One region of the Streptomyces yamdrokensis genome, then DNA from elsewhere that is predicted to be linked to it. Evidence: riboswitches for the same ligand, from Rfam matches in the RefSeq annotation. Region 1 holds a riboswitch; each other region holds the start of a gene.
What was found. A riboswitch is a leader RNA that binds a small molecule or an ion and turns the genes downstream of it on or off. The one in region 1 is predicted to bind cobalamin.
Positions count from the first base shown of each region.

Region 2: it holds a riboswitch for cobalamin, as region 1 does, so the genes downstream of both, ACWZEH_RS06785 (cobalamin biosynthesis protein) here and ACWZEH_RS27195 (energy-coupling factor ABC transporter permease) in region 1, are expected to answer to the same signal.
Region 3: it holds a riboswitch for cobalamin, as region 1 does, so the genes downstream of both, ACWZEH_RS23425 (ribonucleoside-diphosphate reductase subunit alpha) here and ACWZEH_RS27195 (energy-coupling factor ABC transporter permease) in region 1, are expected to answer to the same signal.

Region 1 covers NZ_CM132679.1:6,114,479-6,121,265, reverse strand. The annotation lists gene ACWZEH_RS27220 (ABC transporter ATP-binding protein) at 96-782, opposite strand; gene ACWZEH_RS27215 (ABC transporter ATP-binding protein) at 775-1,758, opposite strand; gene ACWZEH_RS27210 (ABC transporter permease) at 1,755-2,663, opposite strand; gene ACWZEH_RS27205 (ABC transporter permease) at 2,669-3,637, opposite strand; gene ACWZEH_RS27200 (ABC transporter substrate-binding protein) at 3,658-5,274, opposite strand; cobalamin riboswitch at 5,507-5,715, shown strand; gene ACWZEH_RS27195 (energy-coupling factor ABC transporter permease) at 5,746-6,495, shown strand; gene ACWZEH_RS27190 (energy-coupling factor ABC transporter substrate-binding protein) at 6,492-6,787, shown strand, end outside.
Region 2 covers NZ_CM132679.1:1,647,314-1,654,100, reverse strand. The annotation lists gene cobN (cobaltochelatase subunit CobN) at 1-1,047, opposite strand, end outside; gene ACWZEH_RS06790 (cobyric acid synthase) at 1,044-2,579, opposite strand; gene ACWZEH_RS06785 (cobalamin biosynthesis protein) at 2,576-3,568, opposite strand; cobalamin riboswitch at 3,691-3,833, opposite strand; gene ACWZEH_RS06780 (hypothetical protein) at 3,977-4,198, opposite strand; gene ACWZEH_RS06775 (inorganic phosphate transporter) at 4,231-5,472, opposite strand; gene ACWZEH_RS06770 (class II aldolase/adducin family protein) at 5,692-6,393, shown strand.
Region 3 covers NZ_CM132679.1:5,230,230-5,237,016, reverse strand. The annotation lists gene ACWZEH_RS23445 (GntR family transcriptional regulator) at 1-547, shown strand, start outside; gene ACWZEH_RS23440 (DUF3311 domain-containing protein) at 679-945, shown strand; gene mctP (monocarboxylate uptake permease MctP) at 942-2,591, shown strand; gene ACWZEH_RS23430 (GNAT family N-acetyltransferase) at 2,688-3,218, shown strand; cobalamin riboswitch at 3,317-3,456, shown strand; gene ACWZEH_RS23425 (ribonucleoside-diphosphate reductase subunit alpha) at 3,581-5,974, shown strand; gene ACWZEH_RS23420 (ribonucleotide-diphosphate reductase subunit beta) at 5,974-6,787, shown strand, end outside.

The sequences.
Region 1 (6,787 bases):
CCGTCCTCGTTCGCGTGACGCGCCGAGTACGCAACCTAATGCGTGGTGTTGGGGGAATATCGCCGTTTCACGCCGATTCACCCGGTCGTATTCCCCTACCGCGTGCCCGCCGTCGCCTTCTCCGGGGTCACCACCGTGTTCCAGTGGACCGTGCGGTCGCACCAGTGGTCGAGGAGGACGTGGTCGTGGCCCACGGCCAGGAGGCCGGCGCCGGTTTCGGTGCGGTAGGCCTCGACCACCGCCACCAGGGCCGCCGTCGTCGACGCGTCGAGCATCGCGGTCATCTCGTCGCAGATCAGCCAGCGGGGGCGGAGCACCAGTGCGCGGGCCAGGCAGGCGCGTTGGAGCTGGCCGTCGCTGACCTCGTGGGGGCGGCGGGTGAGGAGGTCGGGGGTGAGGCCGACGGTGGTGGCCAGTTCCGGGACGCGTTCGGGGACGGTGTCGCGGCGGCCGGTGGCGCGCAGGGGTTCGGCGATCAGGTCGGCGAGGCTCAGGCGGGGGTCGGCGGAGAGGCGGGGTTGCTGGAAGACCACGCCGAAGGTGGTGCGCAGGTCTCGCGGGGCCCGGTGGCGCCAGTGGCGTACCGGGGTGCCGTCCAGGAGGAGGGTGCCCGCGTCGGGGCGGTGCAGGAGGGCGGCGACCCGGGCCAGGGTCGACTTGCCGCAGCCGCTGGGGCCGAGCAGGCCGACGGCCTCGCCGGGGGCGACGGTCAGTGAGGCGTCGCGTACGACGGGGGCCGAGCGTCGGTCGTAGCCGGCGGTGATGGCGCGCAGTTCAAGCACGGGCGGTCTCCGGAACGGGGTCGGCCTCGACGACGGGGTGGTGGCAGGCGGCCGTGGTGGTCAGGGGCGGGAGGGTGGCGCAGGTGGGGGTGGCCCGGTCGCAGCGGGGGGCGAAGGCGCAGCCTTCGGGGAGGGCGCCGAGTTCGGGGGGCATGCCGGGGATGGGGGTGAAGGCTCGGTCGGGGAGGGCGTTCAGGAGGCCCCGGCTGTAGGGGTGGCTGGGGCCGGGGGTGCCGAAGAAGGTTTTCGCTTCGGTGAGTTCGACGATGCGGCCCGCGTACATGACGGCGACGCGGTCGGCGATGCGTTCGGCTGCCGCCAGGTCGTGGGTGATGATCAGGAGGGCTCGGTCGCCGGCGGCGTCGACGTGGCCGCGGAGTTCGTCGACGGTGTGGTCGACGAGGTCGCGGTCGAGGCCGGTGGTGGGTTCGTCGGCGAGGAGCAGGGGTGCGTCGCCGACGAGGGCGAGGGCGGTGGCGGCGCGCTGGGCGAGGCCGCCGGAGAGTTCGTGCGGGTGGCGGTCGAGGTGGTCGGCGGGGAAGGCCGCGCGGGCGGCGGCCTTTTCCCCGGCTGCGCGCAGGGCCGCGCGGCCGCGTACGCCGGTGAGTGCGGCGACCGTCTCCTCCATCTGTGCGCGGATGGTGCGGACGGGGGTGAGGTGGGCGGCCGGGCTCTGCGGGATGAGGCCGATGCGCCGGCCGCGCACGGTGCGGGCGAGGGTGCGTTCGTCGGCGGCGAGCAGGTCGAGGTCGCCTAGGAGGGCGCTGCCGGCGGTCTGCGCGTTGGCGGGGAGCAGGCCGAGGAGGGCGGAGGCGAGGACGGACTTGCCGCAGCCGCTCTCGCCGACCAGGGCGAGGCATTCGCCGGGGGCGACGTCGAAGTGGGCGTCGGTGACGGCGGCGACGGGGCCCGGGCCGGGTACCAGGAAGCGCACCGACAGTCCGCGGACCGACAGCACGGGAGGTCGCTCGGTCACAGCATGAGCTCCGATCGGCGGCGGGGGTTGATCCGCTCCCGCCACACTCCGGCGAGTCCGGCGATGGCGAGGGTGGGGATGATCAGGAACAGGCCGGGGAAGAGGGTGGGCCACCACTGTCCGGCGAGCAGGGTGCCGCGGGCGCCCTGGATGAGGGTGCCGAGGCTGGCGGTGTGGGTGGGCAGGCCGAGGCCGAGGAAGGACAGCGCCGATTCGTGCCACATGGCGTGCGGGATCATCAGGACGGCGGCGAGCCCCGCCTGCGGCAGTACCCCGGGCAGCAGGTGGCGCAGGACGACCCTGCGGCGGGAGGCGCCGCCGGAGACGGCCGCGTCGATGTACGGGCGGGAGCGCAGGGAGAGGACCTCGGCGCGGACGATGCGGGCGGTGGACAGCCAGTGGGTGGCGGCGACCGACACCACCACCGGCCACACGCCCGGCCGGAACATGGCGACGATGAAGATGCCGAGCAGGAGGTGCGGGACGGAGGAGATGGTGTCGACCAGGCGCATGACGAGGCGGTCGACCCAGCCGCCGAGTGCTCCGGCGGTGGCTCCGACGGCGGTGCCGATCACGGTGGCGGTGAGTGCCGCCACGACTCCGACGAGCAGGGAGACCCGCAGGCCGTAGACGCAGCGCAGCAGCAGGTCGCGGCCCACGTCGTCGGTGCCGAAGGGGTGGGCCCAGCTCGGCGGGAGGAGCTTCGAGGCGAGGTCGACGGCCTGCTGGTCGAGCTGGACCAGCGGCGGGACGAGCAGGACCGCGAGGGCCGTGAGGGCGACCAGGGTGGCGGAGACGCGCAGGCGCAGGGTGTGGGTGGAGCGGCGTGCGGTGCCGCGTGAGCGCCACCCGGTCCCCGCCGCGGGTACGGTCGCGTCGGCCTTCGTGACGGTGGTGTCAGTCATCAAAATCACATCTCACTGAGCTTCACCCTCGGGTCGGTCAGTCCGTACAGGAGGTCCGCCAGGAGGTTTCCGGCGAGGACGGCGGCGGTGGCGAGGGTCGTCAGCGCGGCCAGGAGCGGGAAGTCGACGGCGGTGGCCGCCTCGACGGTGGCGGCGGCGATGCCGGGCCAGCTGAAGACGGTCTCCACCAGCAGGGCCCCGGTGATGAGTTCGGGTACGCGGGAGCCGATCAGGGTGAGGACGGGCAGGAGGCCGGAGCGCAGGGCGTGGCCGAGGAGCACGGTGCGTTCGCCGAGGCCGCGGGCGCGGGCGCCGCGTACGGGGTCCTCCGCGAGGGCGTCGCCGACGCCTTGGCGTACGTACAGCGTGAACCAGGGGAGCTGGGAGAGGGCGAGGACGCCGGCGGGGAGGATCAGGTGGTGTGCGACCTGTCCCGCGGTGACGTGTTCGCTGCCGGTGTCGGTGAGGCCGCCGGCCGGGAGGACGCCGAGTTGGAGGGCGAACAGCCAGACGGCGAGCAGGGCGATCCAGAAGACCGGTGCGGCCTCCAGGGAGTACGCGAGGGAGGTGACCGCGCGGTCGAGGGGTGAGCCGGGGCGGCGGGCGGCGAGCACACCGAGCAGGGTGCCGAGCAGGACGGCGACGGCGAACGCGGCGGTGCACAGCAGCGTGGACCACACGATCCGCTCGCCGATGGCCTCGGCGACCGGTTGGCGCAGCACGCTGGACTGGCCGAGGTCGCCGGTGACGGCGGAGGTCAGCCATTCCCACCACTGGGCGGCGAAGGGACGGTCCACTCCGAGGTTCTCGCGGAGCCGGTCGAGGGTCTCCTGGTCGGCGCCGAGGGCGGCGGTGCCGGCGTAGGCCTTGACGGGGTCGAAGGGGGAGGCGGCGGCGATGGCGAAGACGCCGAAGGTGACGACGAGCAGGACGGGCACGGCGAGCAGGGCCCGCCGTGCCACGAGGCGGGCCATGGGGCCCCAGGGCAGTGCGGTCACTTCTTGGGCTGCCAGTTCTCGGCGTTCCACCAGGGGCCGCTGGCGAAGCCGTGCTCGTGCGGTTCGACCTGGGTGGTGAGCCCGTCCCAGCGGTCGGCGAGGACGTAGAGGTGGTCGATGTGGGTGAGGAAGGTGTAGCCGGGGTTCTTGGCGAGTTCGCGCTGGAGGTCGTCGTAGGCGGCCTTGCGGTCCTCGGGGTCCTGGCTGCGGCGGCCGGTGTCGAGGGCCTCGTCGACGGCGGGGTTGTCGTAGCGGGCCATGTTGTTGAAGCCGTCGCCGGCGAGGGAGGAGTGGAGCAGGGTGTAGAGGCCGAAGTCGGGGTCGCCGGTGCTTCCGAAGCCGGCGAGGACGGCGTCCTCGCCCATCCGGGGTTCGATGACCTCCCAGGTGGCGCCCTCGACCTTGACGTCGATGCCGGCCTTCTTGGCGTCGGAGGCGTAGGCGAGGGCGTGGTCCTGGCGGACCTTGTCGCCGGAGGGGTAGAAGAGGGTGAAGGCGGCCCGGGTGCCGTCCTTGGCGCGGATGCCGTCCTCGCCGTCCCGGCCGGTCTTCCAGCCGGCCTCGTCGAGGATGCTGCGGGCCTCGTCGAGGTCCTGGGGGCGTTCGATGTCCTTGGTGTACCAGGGGTCGTCCAGGGGCAGCGGGCCGTAGGCGGGGCGGCCGGCTCCGTCGAGGATCTTGTCGACCATGGCCTCGCGGTCCACGGCGAGGTCGAGGGCGCGGCGGATCGCGGTGTCGCCGGTGACCTCGTTCGCGGTGGGGAGGGTGACGGCGCGGAAGTCGTAGGAGGTGGCCTGGTAGGTCTTGCGGCCGTCGTCGTTCTTGAAGGTGGCGGCGAGGTTGGGCGGGAGGGCCGCGCCGTCGAGGTCGCCGGAGCGCAGGCGGGTGGCGCGGACGTCGTCGTCGGCGATGACCGCCATGGTGAGCTTTTTCACCTTCGGGGCGCCGCCCCAGTAGTCCGGGTTCGCCTTGAAGGTGAGCTTCTCGCCCTTGCTCCAGCCGGTGAGGACGTACGGTCCGGTGCCGACCGGCTCGGTGTTGAAGGCGCCGGTGTTGGGGTCCTGCCCGGCGGTGATGTGCTCGGGGACGATGGGCAGGACGGTGCGGGCGGCGAAGGCCGCGTACGGGTACCTGAGGGTGAAGACGACCTTGTCGTCGCCGTCCGCGCGGACCTTCTCGACAGCGTCCAGTTCGCTCTTGGCGGTGTTGTTGGTCTTGTCGTCGAGCACCGTTTCGTACGTGTGGACGACGTCCTCGGCGGTGAGGGGTTCGCCGTCGCTGAACGTCACGCCGGAGCGCAGGGTGTAGGTGTAGGTGCGGCCGTCGTCGCTGATCTCGGGCAGGGCCTTCGCCAGGGCGGGCTCGAGTTCCAGGTCCGCGTCCCGGGCGAGCAGTCCGTCGAAGATCTTGGAGTTGCCGTCCTTGCCGTAGCCGAGCAGGGGGCTGAGGGTGTCGGGTTCGGAGGGAACGCCGATCACCACGGACTCGGCGGACCCGCCGCCGTCCGCACCGGCGTCCGAGCCGCCGGTCGGCGCCGAGCAGGCGGCGGCCAGCGCGAGCGCGGCGGCCGTGGTCGCCGCGCCGGTGGTACGCCGTATTCGTCGGGTCGTCATCGAACCTCACACCTCTGCTGACTGGAATACGTTGTTGCATATTAATTGCAGCAAGGTTCTGCCCAGGGCCCCGGCCCCTCATGCCGACGTTTCGGGGAACAGCGGCCGCCGGGTGCCGCCCCTGTCATCGGCGTGCGTCGGGTGTCAAGGCCGCAGGTGTGCGCCGGGGTACGAGCTGTGCGGCGCCGTCCGCGCGCCCCCGGCACCCGCTTGTCACCGGGCCGGAGCCGGTCTACTGTCGCCACGCCTTGGTGAACGGGAAATCCGGTGCGACACCGGTGCGGCCCTCGCCACTGTGATCGGGAAGTCCGGCTCCGGCCCCTGGTCCTGTCCCCGACAGGACCGACGGGCAGCCACTGGGTCCCCCCTGGGACCCGGGAAGGCGGAGTTCGGGCGGTGGTACCCGTCAGCCAGGAGACCGGCCAAGGCGCGTCAACCATCCACGAGGTGCTGGAGAGGGTCTGCCGAGTCATGCACATTGCCGAAGGTTTTCTGCCACCGGCGCACGCGGTCGCCTGGGGTGTCGCGGCGGCGCCGTTCGTCGTCCACGGCGCCCGGTCACTCATCCGTGAAGTCAGGGAACATCCCGAGAGCACGTTGTTGCTCGGCGCCTCGGGAGCGTTCACCTTCGTTCTGTCCGCGCTGAAACTGCCGTCGGTGACCGGGAGTTGCTCCCACCCCACCGGCACCGGGCTGGGCGCCATCCTGTTCCGGCCGCCGGTCATGGCGGTGCTGGGCACCATCACCCTGCTGTTCCAGGCCCTGTTGCTCGCCCACGGCGGGCTGACCACGCTGGGCGCCAACGTCTTCTCCATGGCGGTCGTCGGGCCGTGGGCGGGGTACGGCGTGTACCGGCTGGTCCGGCGGTACGGGGCGCCGCTGATGGCGGCCGTGTTCTGCGGCGCGTTCGTCGCCGACCTGTCCACGTACTGCGTCACCAGCGTGCAGCTGGCGCTCGCCTTCCCCGACCCGGGGAGCGGGTTCCCGGGCGCGCTCGGGAAGTTCGGCTCCATCTTCGCCGTCACGCAGATCCCGCTCGCGGTGAGCGAGGGGTTGTTGACCGTGCTGGTGATGCGCCTGCTGGTGCAGTCCAGCAGGGGTGAACTGACCCGTCTCGGCGTGTTGGTGGCCAAAGCCGCCCGCAACAGGCCTGCCGCGTCGGCGCCGGCGCCGGCGACGGCGGGGACGGGAACGGGAACGGAATCGGAGGTGGCGCGATGACCAGGAACGCGAGGATCAACACGCTGCTGCTGCTCGCCGTGGCCGCGCTCGCGGTGCTGCCGCTGGCGCTCGGGCTCGGCGACCACAAGGAGGAGCCGTTCGCCGGTGCGGACGGTGAGGCTCGGACCGCGATCACCGAGATCGAACCGGACTACGAACCGTGGTTCTCGCCACTGTACGAACCCCCGTCCGGTGAGATCGAGTCGGGGCTGTTCGCCCTCCAGGCCGCCGGCGGCGCGGGGGTCCTGGCGTACTACTTCGGGGTGCGGCGCGGACGCCGGCAGGGTGCGGA
Region 2 (6,787 bases), 4.5 Mb from region 1:
GTTGCCGACGCGCGAGTGCTTGGTCGGGTACGCGGTGAAGACCAGCGCGAGCTTCTTCTCGGCGTTCGCCTTGTGCTTCAGTGCCGCGTGCCGCACGGCGATCCCGGCGACGCGTGAGGCCCGCTCGGGGTCGGCGACGTAGACCGGGACGTCCTGGGGGCCCTGCTCCTTGAAGGAGAAGGGGACCGTGACCAGGCGGCCGTCGAACTCCGGGATGGCGACCTGCATCGCCGCGTCCATGGGGGAGAGGGCGGCGTCCGACGCCTCCCAGGCCGCCCGTGACGAGGTCAGGCACAGCCCCTGCAGCACCGGCACGTTCAGGTCGGCGAGGGCACCGACGTCCCAGGCCTCCTCGTCGCCGCCCGCCGACGCCTGCGAGGCGTGCGTGCCGCCGGACGCGAGCACCGTGGCCACCAGTGTGTCCGCGCGCCCGAGGATCTCGTACAGCCCGGGGTCGGCGCCGCGCAGCGAACCGCAGTACACCGGCAGGGCGTTGGCGCCGAGCGCCTCGATCGCGTCGCACAGGGTGTCCACGAAGGCGGTGTTGCCGCTCAGTTCATGGGCCCGGTAGAAGAGCACGCCGACGGTCGGGCGGCCCTCCCGTACGGTGCGGGCGCCGTGGACGCCGTACTCCGGCATCTTCCGCGGCTGTTCGAACCCCTCGCCGGTGAGCAGGACGGTGTCCGACAGGAACCGGGCCAGCTCGGTCAGGTTGTCCGGGCCGCCCTCCACGAGGTACTTCAGCGCCTCCGCCACGACACCGGCGGGCACCGACGACTCTGCCATCAGCTCCGCGTCCGGCACGGCCTCCCCGCCGAGCAGCACCGTCGGGATCCCGGACGCCCTGAGCGCGGCGAGCCCGTCCTCCCAGGCGCGCTTGCCGCCCAGCAGCCGTACGACGGCCAGGTCCGCGCCGTCCAGCAGTGCGGGCAGCTCGGCCGTCACGTCCACGCGGGTCGGGTTGCCGATCCGGTAGGACGCGCCGGTGGCGGCGCGGGCCGCCAGCAGATCGGTGTCGGCGGTCGACAACAGCAACACTGTGCTCATGCGGGCGCTCCCGGTGGAATGAAAGGCAGTCCTTGCGGCGCGCCGGACTCGATGAGCCGCCACAGCGCGTCCGTGTCCGCGTGCTGTTCGATCAGATCGCCGAGCCGGTCGAGCTGCTCCTCGCGCAGCGCGGCGAACGAGGTGTCGGGGGCGGGCACGAAACGGCGCCCCGCGGCGGCGGCCACCTCGCGCAGGAAGGCCCGGCGGAAACCGTCCGACTCCAGCGAGCCGTGCCAGTGCGTGCCCCAGGCCGCTTCGACCCGGCAGCCGTCCAGGCCGTGTCCCCGGTCGTCGGAGATGAACACCTCGCCTCCCCGTACGTCGGCGACCCCGTGATGGATCTCGTAGCCCTCGACGGGCTCTTCGAGGGCCTGCCCGACGGGCCGCGCGAGTGTCTTCTCCCGCGCGAACCGGACCCGTACGGGCAGGATGCCGAGTCCGTCGACCCGGCCGGCGCGGCTCTCCACGTCGTCCTCGATGTGCTCCCCGAGGATCTGGTAGCCGCCGCAGATCCCGAGCACGGGCCGCCCCTCGGCCGCCCGCCGCCTCAGCGCGTGGGCGAGTCCGCGCTCCCGCAGCCACTGGAGCGCCCGTACGGTGCCGCGTGTGCCCGGCACCACCACGAGGTCGGCGTCGGCCAGTTCCTCGGGCCGGTCCACGAAGCGGACCACGACGCCCGGTTCGGCGGCCAGCGCGTCCACGTCCGTGAAGTTGGACATCAGAGGCACCGCGCACACGGCGACCCGCAGCACGTCCTCGCCGACCGGCGCGGCGACCGCGGACTCCCGCACGGCGCCCCGCAGGGACACCGCCAGCCCGTCCTCCTCGTCGATGCCGAGCCCGTGGCGGAAGGGCAGCACGCCGTACGTGTGCCGCCCGGTCAGACCGTGCAGCATGTCCAGGCCCGGCTCGAGGAGCGACACATCCCCCCGGAACTTGTTCACCAGGAACCCGGCGACCAGTTCCTGGTCCTCGGGGGACAGCAGCGCGACGGTGCCGAAGAAGGAGGCGAAGACGCCGCCGCGGTCGATGTCGCCGACGACGAGGACGGGGAGTCCGGCGTTCCTGGCGATCCCCATGTTGACGATGTCGGTGCGCCGCAGATTGATCTCGGCCGGGCTGCCGGCTCCTTCGCAGATCACCGCGTCATACGTGCCCCGCAACTGCGCGAGGCAGTCCAGCACCGTGCCCAGGAGCTGCTGCTGCCGCCCGCCGTGGTAGCCGCGCGCGCTCAGCTCGCCGACCGCCCGGCCCAGCAGGACGACCTGGCTGCTCCGTTCCCCGCCGGGCTTGAGCAGCACCGGGTTCATCAGTGCGTGCGGCTCCACCCGGCAGGCCTGGGCCTGCATGGCCTGCGCCCGGCCGATCTCGGCGCCCTCCCGCGTCACGAACGAGTTCAGCGACATGTTCTGCGCCTTGAACGGCGCGACCTTGACGCCCTGCCGCACCAGCCACCGGCAGATCCCGGCGGTCACCACACTCTTGCCGGCGTCCGACGTCGTACCGGCGACCAGCAGGCCTCCACCGCTCATGACGTACGTCCCTTCCCGCGGCGCGCCGACCGCGTGACCGACCGCGTCACCGCTCGCACCACGGGCCGCGCGACGACGCCGGCACCGAGGGCCAGCCAGCCGACGCGGCGCGAGAGCCGTACCGCGCGGTCGATGTCCGCCACGGTCACGGCACGGCCGCCGCCGTTGAGGACGGGCCGGTGCTCGACCCGCCCGGCGTAGGACAGCGTCCCCCCGAGCCGCACGCCGAGCGCGCCCGCGAAGGACGCCTCCACGGGCCCGGCGTTGGGACTCGGATGTTCGGCGGCATCCGCGCGCCAGGCCCGCACGGCACCCCGCGGGTCCGGCCCGGCGGCCGAGGCGAGGACGGCGGTCAGCCGCGCCCCGGGCCACCCGGCGACGTCGTCGAGGCGCGCGGAGGCCCAGCCGTACCGCAGGTGGCGGGGGGACCTGTGGCCGACCATGGCGTCCAGGGTGTTGACGGCCCGGAACCCGAGCAGTCCCGGCACACCGGCGACGGCCCCCCACACCAGGGCGCCCACCACGGCGTCGGAGGTGTTCTCGGCGACGGACTCCACGACCGCGCGGGCGATCCCGTCGGCGTCCAGCGCCTGCGGGTCCCGCCCGCACAGGTGCGGCAGCCGCGCCCGGGCCGCCGCGACGCCCTCGGCGGTCCCGGACTCCAGGGCGCGCCCGATGGCGCGGGCCTCCCGGGCCAGCGACGTCCCTCCGACGACGGCCCAGGTGGCCGCGCCGGTGAGGGCGACGGAGGCGGCGGGGGAGGACCGTGCACAGCGGGCGGCCAGGCTCCCCAGAGCGACGGCCCCGCCGACGCAGACGGCGGTGTGCAGCGCGCCCCGGCCCCGGTCGTCCCGCCACAGCATGTGTTCCACGGCAGCCGCGGCCCGCCCGAAAGCGGCGACCGGGTGCCCTCGGCGGGGATCGCCGAGGAGCAGGTCGCCGAGGAGGCCGGCAGCGGCGCCGTACGCGAACGCGCGATCGGCACCCATGGGTTCAGCCGGTGAGGGATCCGGTGGGGATGGCCGCCCCGGGCGGGGGCGGGGCGTCGCTGGTCGACCTCGACAGGCAGCCGGGCATGGCGATATGTCCTCACTCAGGGTGTCCACGCCCTGGTTCGACGAGACCGGCGGCGAGAGTTCCTGGCTCCCGGGGTGGTTCACCCCGGTGACAGTGGCGGGACCGCGCCGGAATCGCACCGGCTTCCTCTCCTGCCGCCCGTATTGGCTTCGGCAGTCCACCATGGTCCGGAAGAACCGTCAACTTGCCGTTGACCTGCGAGGCTGAAGTGTGCTGAGGCCCACAGAGGGGTTCCGGAGGATGGACCCCGAAGGCGGCACGGGCACGGCGAACGGGCGGTACGGAGGCAACGTGCCCCGCACCGCCCGTCGGACGGACCGTCAGGCCATGATCAGGTGGATCCCGTATGCCACCGCCGCCGCGCACGCCGCGAAGCAGGCGTAGGCGCCGGTGACCGCGAGGGTCGCGGACCCGCCCCGGGCCGCAGCCCGTTCACGGTGGGACAGGCCGGTGATGCCCAGGGTGAACAGGGCCACCAGAGCCACGGTGACCACGAGGCTGACGCCGAAGACGGAACCGAGGGAGGCCCAGTCGATCTTCATGGTGCTCTTCTTCCTTCGCGTCCTGCTGGGGGTCAGACCGTGGTTTTGGCCGGAGGGGCCGTCGGGTCGGTGGGGGCCGGGACGGTGGCCGAGAGTTCGTCGCTCACGTGGCCCGCCGGCGGGGTGGCCACCGCGGCCATGGCCGCGGTCACGACGCCGCTCTGCTCCTCGTCGGTCTCGTTCACGTTGGTGTGGTCGATGACCTCGCGCCGGGAGATCTTCCAGATCGCCGCGCTGGAGCCGACCAGGAAGACGGCGACGAGGGCGGTGCCCCAGCTGCCGAAGCCGCAGATCCACTCGGCGATCGCCGCGACCAGGGCCGCCGCCGGCAGCGTCAGGCCCCAGGCGACGAACATCCGGGTGGCCGTCGACCAGCGGACCACGCCGCCCTTGCGGCCCAGGCCCGCACCCATCACCGAACCCGAGACCGAGTGCGTGGTGGACAGGGAGAAACCGAGGTGGGAGGAGGCCAGGATGACCGTCGCGGCGCTGGTCTGGGCGGCGAAGCCCTGCTGCGGCTGGAGGTCGGTCAGGCCCTTGCCCATGGTGCGGATGATGCGCCAGCCGCCGAGGTAGGTGCCGAGCGCGATGGCGATGCCCGCGGAGAGGATGACCCACATCGGCGGGTCGGAGTCCGGGGCGAGGGTGCCGCCGGCGACCAGGGCCAGGGTGATGATGCCCATCGTCTTCTGGGCGTCGTTGGTGCCGTGGGCCAGGGAGACCAGACCGGCGGAGGCGATCTGGCCGGCCCGGTACCCCTTCTCGGACGCCTTGCTGTCGGCCGACCTGCGGCCCATGCGGTAGGTCAGCCGGGTCGCGAACATCGCGGCCAGGCCGGCGACCAGCGGCGCGGCGATCGCGGGGATCAGTACCTTGGTGACCAGGACGTCGCCGTGCACCGCGCCGAAGCCCGCCGAGGCGACGGTGGCGCCGATCAGGCCGCCCATCAGGGCGTGCGAGGAGCTGGACGGCAGACCGACCAGCCAGGTCAGGAGGTTCCAGAGGATCGCGCCGACCAGTGCGGCGAAGATGACCTCGGGACGGATGCCGGCCTCGTCGACGAGGCCCTTGGAGATCGTGTTGGCGACCTCCACGGAGAGGAAGGCGCCCACCAGGTTGAGCACGGCGGACATGGCCACCGCGACCTTGGGCTTGAGAGCACCGGTCGAAATGGTCGTCGCCATCGCGTTCGCGGTGTCGTGGAAACCGTTCGTGAAATCGAACGCGAGTGCGGTTACCACCACAATCGCGAGGATCAGCGAGAAGCTTTCCATTTACCCAAGCAATCGTTCGAAGTCATTGGCGTGTTGAACGTAGGTAACCTGAATGAACGGAAGATGAACTGGGATGGGCATTGGGGTGACCGTGATGAAGCCGATTGCTCCAGGGCCGGCCGGAGGCGGTTGCGGACGGGCAGTCGGGGGGCGGGCGGGCACGACCGGGAGCCGGAGCACGCCGTTGAAGAGATTTCGGTCACCCGGCAGGATCACGGCATGGCTGAGCGACAGGTCGACCGGCGGGGCGCGAGGAAACGGCGGGAGCGGCCGGCGAGCGACGAGGAGGCCCGCGCCTGGACCGCCCTCGTCGGGGCGGCCCGCCGAACCGTCGTGGACGGGTTCGTCGTCGGAACCTCCGGCAACGTCTCGCTGCGGGTGGGGGACACCGTGCTGGTCACCCCCTCGGGGGTGCCCTACGACCGGCTGACGCCGGACGACGTCACCGGCGTCGACCTCACCGGCCGGCAGGTCCTCGGGACCCTGGCCCCGACCAGCGAGCTGCCCATGCATCTCGCGGTGTACCGCACGACCGGCGCCCGCGCGGTGGTGCACACCCACGCCGTGCACGCGACGGCCGTCTCCACGCTCGTCGACGAACTCCCGCTGATCCACTACATGGCCGCCGCGCTCGGCGGACCCGTACGGGTGGCCCCGTACGCGACCTACGGCACCGACGAGCTGGCCGGGAACATGCTGCGTGCCCTCGAGGACCGCACCGGCTGCCTCCTCCAGAACCACGGCACCGTCACCTACGGCGCGACCCTCGACCAGGCCTACGACCGCACCGCCCAGCTGGAGTGGATGTGCAGGCTCTGGCTGACCGCCTCGTCCGTCCCCGGCCGCTCCCCGAACCTCCTGTCGGCCGACCGGCTCGCAGAGGTCACGGACCGCCTGCAGAGCTACGGCCGGCACGGCTGACCGGCTGACCGGCTGTGGCGGGTGACGGGGCGGGACCGGAACGGCCGGCCGCCACCGGCGTCGTCTCCCACGGCGGGGCGTCCACCGACCGGGGGCCGGTCGGCCGGGGGGGGGCCGGTTCCCGGGCCCGCCGGCCGACGGAAGCCTCCGGACCGCCCACGCGCTCACGGGCAGCGCGGCTGAGCGACCGGCGGCCGGTGGGGGGCGGCACGCTCCGGAGCGGCCGGCCGTCGCCGCCGGTGGAGTCTCCCCGGCGGGCGTGTCCACCGCGTGGCCGGGTGGCCGGCCGGCCCGGTCGGCTTCCGGGGCTGCCGGCGGGGAGCAGGCGCCGGCTGGATCATCCACGTGCTCACGTACTCACGTGCTCACGGGCAGCGGGGCCGGGCCGGCCGAT
Region 3 (6,787 bases), 880 kb from region 1:
TCTGGAGCGCATCCAGGGCAAGGGCACCTTCGTCGCCAAGCCCAAGGTCTCGCAGGCGCTGCAACTCACCTCGTACACCGAGGACATGCGCGCGCAGGGTCTGGAGCCCACCTCGCAGCTGCTGGACGTCGGCTACATCACCGCCGACGACGGGCTCGCCTCGCTGCTCGACATCTCCCCCGGCGGGCGGGTGCTGCGCATCGAGCGGCTGCGCATGGCGAACGGCGAGCCGATGGCCATCGAGACCACCCACCTCAGCGCCAAGCGCTTCCCCGCCCTGCGCCGCAGCCTGGTCAAGTACACGTCCCTCTACACCGCCCTCGCCGAGGTGTACGACGTCCATCTGGCGGAGGCCGAGGAGACCATCGAGACCTCCCTGGCCACCCCGCGCGAGGCCGGCCTGCTCGGCACCGACGTGGGGCTGCCGATGCTGATGCTCTCCCGGCACTCGCTGGACCGGGGCGGGCAGCCGGTGGAGTGGGTGCGCTCGGTGTACCGGGGGGACCGGTACAAGTTCGTCGCCCGGCTGAAGCGCCCGCAGGACTGAGCCGTTGAGTCAGCCTTCCGTGGAGTTTAAGTACGCAATTCCCGCGAGGGGTTCCGCCCCGGTCCGGCGCTGACCTAGATTTCCTGCGCATTACGCAGCGCAGGCGATCAGCGAGGGGACGGAGTCGTTCGATGTCACAAGCCCCAGATTCCAGCAGAGGCCCGGTGGTGACGCCCGCGCGCGTCGTCATCGGCGTCTGTCTTGCAGCACCGTTCGTGGCCATGCTGTGGGTCGGTTCGTACGCGAGGACCGACCCCACCTTCATCGGCATCCCGTTCTTCTACTGGTACCAGATGCTGTGGGTGCTGGTCTCCACCGCGCTGACGGTGATCGCCTACAAGCTGTGGCAGCGTGACCAGCGTGTCCGCGCGGCGGCGAAGGGCGGTGCGCGGCGATGAACGACGGCGTGAACGGCGTGGCACTCGCCGTCTTCATCTTCTTCTTCGTCCTCGTCACGGCGATGGGTTTCCTGGCCGCCCGCTGGCGCAGGGCCGCCAACGAGCACAGTCTCGACGAATGGGGCCTGGGCGGACGGTCGTTCGGCACCTGGGTCACCTGGTTCCTGCTGGGCGGCGACCTGTACACCGCGTACACCTTCGTGGCCGTACCGGCGGCGATCTACGCGGCGGGCGCGGCGGGTTTCTTCGCCGTGCCGTACACCATCCTCGTCTACCCTCTGATCTTCACCTTCCTGCCCCGGCTGTGGTCGGTGTCGCACAAGCACGGCTATGTGACGACGTCCGACTTCGTGCGCGGCCGGTTCGGCTCGAAGGGGCTGTCGCTGGCGGTGGCACTCACCGGCATCCTGGCGACGATGCCGTACATCGCGCTCCAGCTGGTCGGTATCCAGGCCGTGCTGGACGTGATGGGCGTCGGCGGCGGCGAGGACACCAACTGGTTCGTCAAGGACCTGCCGCTGCTGATCGCCTTCGGTGTGCTGGCGGCGTACACGTACTCGTCGGGTCTGCGGGCCCCGGCGCTGATCGCGTTCGTGAAGGACACGCTGATCTACCTCGTGATCGCGGTGGCGATCATCTACATCCCGATCAAACTGGGCGGCTTCGACGACATCTTCGCCAGGGCGAGCGAGGCGTACAGCGAGACCAACCCGGCCACCGGCGCGCCGCGCGGTTCGCTGGTGCCGGCCGAGGCGGGCCAGTGGACCTACGCCACGCTGGCGTTGGGTTCGGCGCTCGCGCTGTTCATGTACCCGCACTCGATCACCGCGACGCTGTCCTCGCGCAGCCGTGAGGTGATCCGCCGCAACACCACGATCCTGCCGCTCTACTCGCTGATGCTGGGCCTGCTGGCGCTGCTCGGCTTCATGGCGATCGCGGCCGGGGTCGATGTCAGCAACGGGCAGCTGGCGATCCCGCAGTTGTTCGAGAACATGTTCCCGGCCTGGTTCGCCGGCGTGGCCTTCGCGGCCATCGGCATCGGGGCGCTGGTGCCGGCGGCGATCATGTCGATCGCGGCCGCGAACCTGTTCACCCGCAACATCTACAGGGACTTCATCAAACCGGACGCGACGCCGGCGCAGGAGACCAAAGTCTCCAAGGTGGTCTCGCTCCTTGTGAAGGTGGGGGCGCTGGCCTTCGTCCTCACCATGGACAAGACGGTCGCCATCAACTTCCAGCTCCTCGGCGGCATCTGGATCCTGCAGACCTTCCCGGCGCTGGTGGGCGGCCTGTTCACCCGCTGGTTCCACCGCTGGGCGCTGCTCGCTGGCTGGGCGGTCGGCATGCTCTACGGCACGGTCGCGGCGTACGGGGTGGCCTCGCCGACGCAGAAGCACTTCGGCGGTTCGTCGCAGGAGATCCCGGGCATCGGCGAGATCGGCTACATCGGCCTCACCGCCTTCGTGATCAACGCTCTGGTCACGATCGCCCTGACCTTCGTCCTGAGGGCGGTCAAGGCTCCCGAGGGCGTCGACGAGACCCGGCCGCAGGACTACACGGCGGACGCGGGCGACCCGGGGGTCAGCACCGAGCTGCCCCTGGACACGGCCGGCAAGGTCGATACGGCCGCCGAGGGCACACACTGACGCGGTACGGCGAGGGCACACACTGACGCGGTACGGCGAGGGGCCGCCGGATGTCTCCGGTGACCCCTCGCCGTACCCGTGGGGCACACTCGCCCCATGGACACCGTCATCCGGCCGGTGGAGCCGTACGAGTTCGAGGAGCTCGGTGAGATCACCGCGCAGGCCTATCTGCGCGACGGGCTGCTCGACTTCGGGGAGAGCGACGCGTACCTCGGTGAGCTCAGGGACGTCGCCGGGCGGGCCGCGGCCGCCGGGGTACTGGTCGCCGTGGAGGGGACCGGGGCAAAGGCGGGCGGCGCGGGGAGAGTGCTGGGCGGGGTGACGTTCGTACCGCGCGGCGGGCCGATGGCCGACATCGCCGGGCCCGGCGAGGCGGAGATCCGGATGCTCGCGGTCGCCCGTGCCGCCCGGCGCCGGGGTGTCGGGGAGGCCCTCGTCCGCGCCTGCGCCGACCGGGCACGGGCCACGGAGGGGTGCGTACGGGTCGTGCTGTCGACCCGGCGGACGATGCGTGCGGCCCACCGCGTCTACGAGCGTCTCGGTTTCGTCCGCTCTCCCGGGCGGGACTGGAACCCTGTCCCGCACCTGGACGACATCACGCTGCTCACCTATGAGCTGACGCTCTGACACCCCTGCGCCCCTCGCCGCTCGCCGCTCGCCCCTGCGCCGCAATACCCGCCGGGACACAAGATATGGGACTGCCGACAGCACCCGGCACAAGATGTATGCTCATGCTCGCTGTCGCCGCAGGGGAATCCGGTGCGAATCCGGAACTGTCCCGCAACGGTGTACTTGTGCGTGTTCACGTTTCCCGTGTGCCCGCACGGGCTTGAGTCCGAGGACCTGCCGACAGTGCACCCGGCCGTCCGGTCCGGGTGCCCGACGTCCGGGCCTCGTGGAATGGGCCGGTGGACGCGTGGCGCGTGTGCGTGCCCGTGCGCTGCCCCCTGCCCTTGCGAGGCCCCGTGCCGAGCGAGGGAGAGCCCCACGTGACCATCGCGCCAGCCGATCCTGCTTCAGCGGTCGACGTGAGCGACGGCCCCGGTGCCGCGCTGCTGCGGACCCTGACCGAGCTGACCGCAGACCTCCAGGGCGCCGACCCCGGCCGGGTCGCCGCCGCCGCGCTGCGCGGCCGGTCCGCGCACGCGGACGAGACCGAGCTGCGCGAGCTGGCCACCGAGGCGGCGGCCGGACTCATTTCCGAGGACCCCGTCCACTCCCGGCTCGCCGCCCGGCTGCTGACCCTCGGCATCCGCGCCGAGGCCGCCTCTCAGGGGGTCACGTCGTTCACGTCGTCGATCGCGACCGGTCACCGTGAGGGTCTCGTCGCGGACCGGACCGCCGCGTTCGTCCTGGGGCACGCGGACCGACTCGACGCGCTGATCGACCCGCAGGCCGACGACCGCTTCGGCTACTTCGGGCTGCGCACCCTGCACAGCCGCTATCTGCTGCGGCATCCGGTGACCCGCAAGGTCGTGGAGACACCGCAGCACTTCCTGCTGCGGGTCGCCGCCGGCCTCGCGAAGGACGCCGGGAACACGGACGTCCGGCCGGTGGACGAGGTCGCCGCGCTGTACGGCCTGATGAGCCGCCTGGAGTACCTTCCCTCCTCCCCCACCCTGTTCAACTCCGGTACCCGGCACCCCCAGATGTCGTCCTGCTACCTCCTCGACTCCCCGAAGGACGAGCTGGACTCCCTCTACGACCGCTACCACCAGGTGGCCCGCCTCTCCAAGCACGCCGGCGGCATCGGCCTTTCCTACTCCCGCGTCCGCTCCCGGGGTTCACTGATCCGCGGCACCAACGGGCACTCCAACGGCATCGTCCCGTTCCTGAAGACCCTGGACGCCTCGGTCGCCGCCGTGAACCAGGGCGGCCGGCGCAAGGGCGCGGCGGCGGTCTACCTGGAGACCTGGCACTCTGACGTCGAGGAGTTCCTGGAGCTGCGCGACAACACCGGTGAGGACGCCCGCCGTACGCACAACCTGAACCTCGCGCACTGGGTGCCGGACGAATTCATGCGCCGGGTGAACGCCGACGCGCCCTGGTCGCTGTTCTCCCCGTCCGACGTTCCGCACCTGGTCGACCTGTGGGGTGAGGAGTTCGACGCGGCCTACCGGGCCGCCGAGGCCGCGGGCCTGGCACGCAGGACGATCCCCGCGCGGGAGCTGTACGGGCGCATGATGCGGACCCTCGCCCAGACCGGCAACGGCTGGATGACGTTCAAGGACGCCGCCAACCGCACCGCCAACCAGACCGCCGAGCCCGGCCACGTCGTCCACTCGTCCAACCTGTGCACGGAGATCCTCGAGGTCACCAGCGACGGGGAGACCGCGGTCTGCAACCTGGGCTCGGTCAACCTCGGCGCGCTCGTCGACCGGGACGCCGGTGACCTGGACTGGGTGCGGCTGGACGAGACCGTGCGCACGGCCGTCACCTTCCTCGACCGGGTCGTGGACATCAACTTCTACCCGACCGAGCAGGCGGGCCGCTCCAACGCGCGCTGGCGCCCGGTGGGGCTGGGCGTGATGGGCCTCCAGGACGTCTTCTTCGCCCTGCGCCTGCCCTTCGACTCGCCCGGGGCCCGGCGGCTCTCCACCCGGATCGCGGAGCGGATCATGCTCGCCGCGTACGAGACCTCCGCCGACCTGGCCGAACGCGAGGGTGTCCTGCCGGCCTGGGAGCACACGCGGACCGCCCGGGGCGTGCTGCACCCCGACCACTACGACACCGCTCTCGCCTGGCCCGAGCGGTGGTCGGCGCTGCGCGAGCGCATCGCGTCCGTCGGCCTGCGCAACGCGCTGCTGCTGGCGATCGCGCCGACCGCCACCATCGCGTCCATCGCCGGCGTGTACGAGTGCGTCGAGCCGCAGGTGTCCAACCTGTTCAAGCGCGAGACGCTGTCCGGCGAGTTCCTCCAGGTCAACCCGTACCTGGTGAACGATCTGAAGCGGCTGGGCGTGTGGGACGCGCGGACCCGCGAGGCGCTGCGCGAGGCCGGAGGCTCGGTGCAGGAGGTCCCCTGGATCCCCGAGGAGGTGCGCGAGCTGTACCGGACCGCGTGGGAGATCCCGCAGCGCGGTCTGATCGACATGGCCGCCGACCGCACCCCGTTCCTGGACCAGTCGCAGTCGCTGAACCTGTTCATGGAGACGCCGACCATCGGCAAGCTCTCCTCGATGTACGCCTACGCCTGGAAACGGGGTCTGAAGACCACGTACTACCTGCGCTCGCGTCCGGCGACCCGCATCGCCCGCGCGGCCCAGGCGCAGACCACCACCGCCCCCGTTCCCGCCCCTGCCCCCGTCCGGCAGCCGGCCGCCGGCCCCGAGGCCGTCGCCTGCTCCCTCGAGAACCCCGAGTCCTGCGAGGCCTGCCAGTAATGACCAGCACCACGGGCGCCACCCGGACCCAGAACCTCCTCGACCCGGGCTTCGAGCTCACCCTGCGCCCCATGCGCTACCCCGACTTCTACGAGCGCTACCGGGACGCGATCAGGAACACCTGGACCGTGGAGGAGGTCGACCTCCACTCGGACGTCGCCGACCTCGCGGAACTGAGCCCCGCGGAACAGCATCTGATCGGCCGCCTGGTGGCGTTCTTCGCCACCGGCGACTCGATCGTGGCCAACAACCTCGTGCTCACCCTCTACAAGCACATCAACTCCCCGGAGGCGCGGCTGTATCTGTCGCGGCAGCTCTTCGAGGAGGCGGTGCACGTCCAGTTCTACCTGACGCTGCTGGACACCTATCTGCCCGACCCCCAGGACCGGACGGCCGCGTTCGCGGCCGTGGAGAACATTCCGTCCATCCGGGAGAAGGCCGAGTTCTGCTTCCGGTGGATGGACTCGGTGGAGAAGCTGGACCGGCTGGAGACGCGGGCCGACCGTCGCCGCTTCCTGCTCAACCTGATCTGCTTCGCCGCGTGCATCGAGGGTCTGTTCTTCTACGGGGCGTTCGCCTACGTGTACTGGTTCCGCAGCCGGGGCCTGCTGCACGGTCTGGCGACCGGCACCAACTGGGTGTTCCGGGACGAGACGATGCACATGTCCTTCGCCTTCGACGTGGTCGACACCGTCCGCGAGGAGGAGCCGGACCTGTTCGACGACGAGCTCCGGCAGCAGGTGACGGACATGCTGCGCGAAGCGGTCGAGGCGGAGCTGCAGTTCGGGCAGGACCTGTGCGGTGACGGGCTGC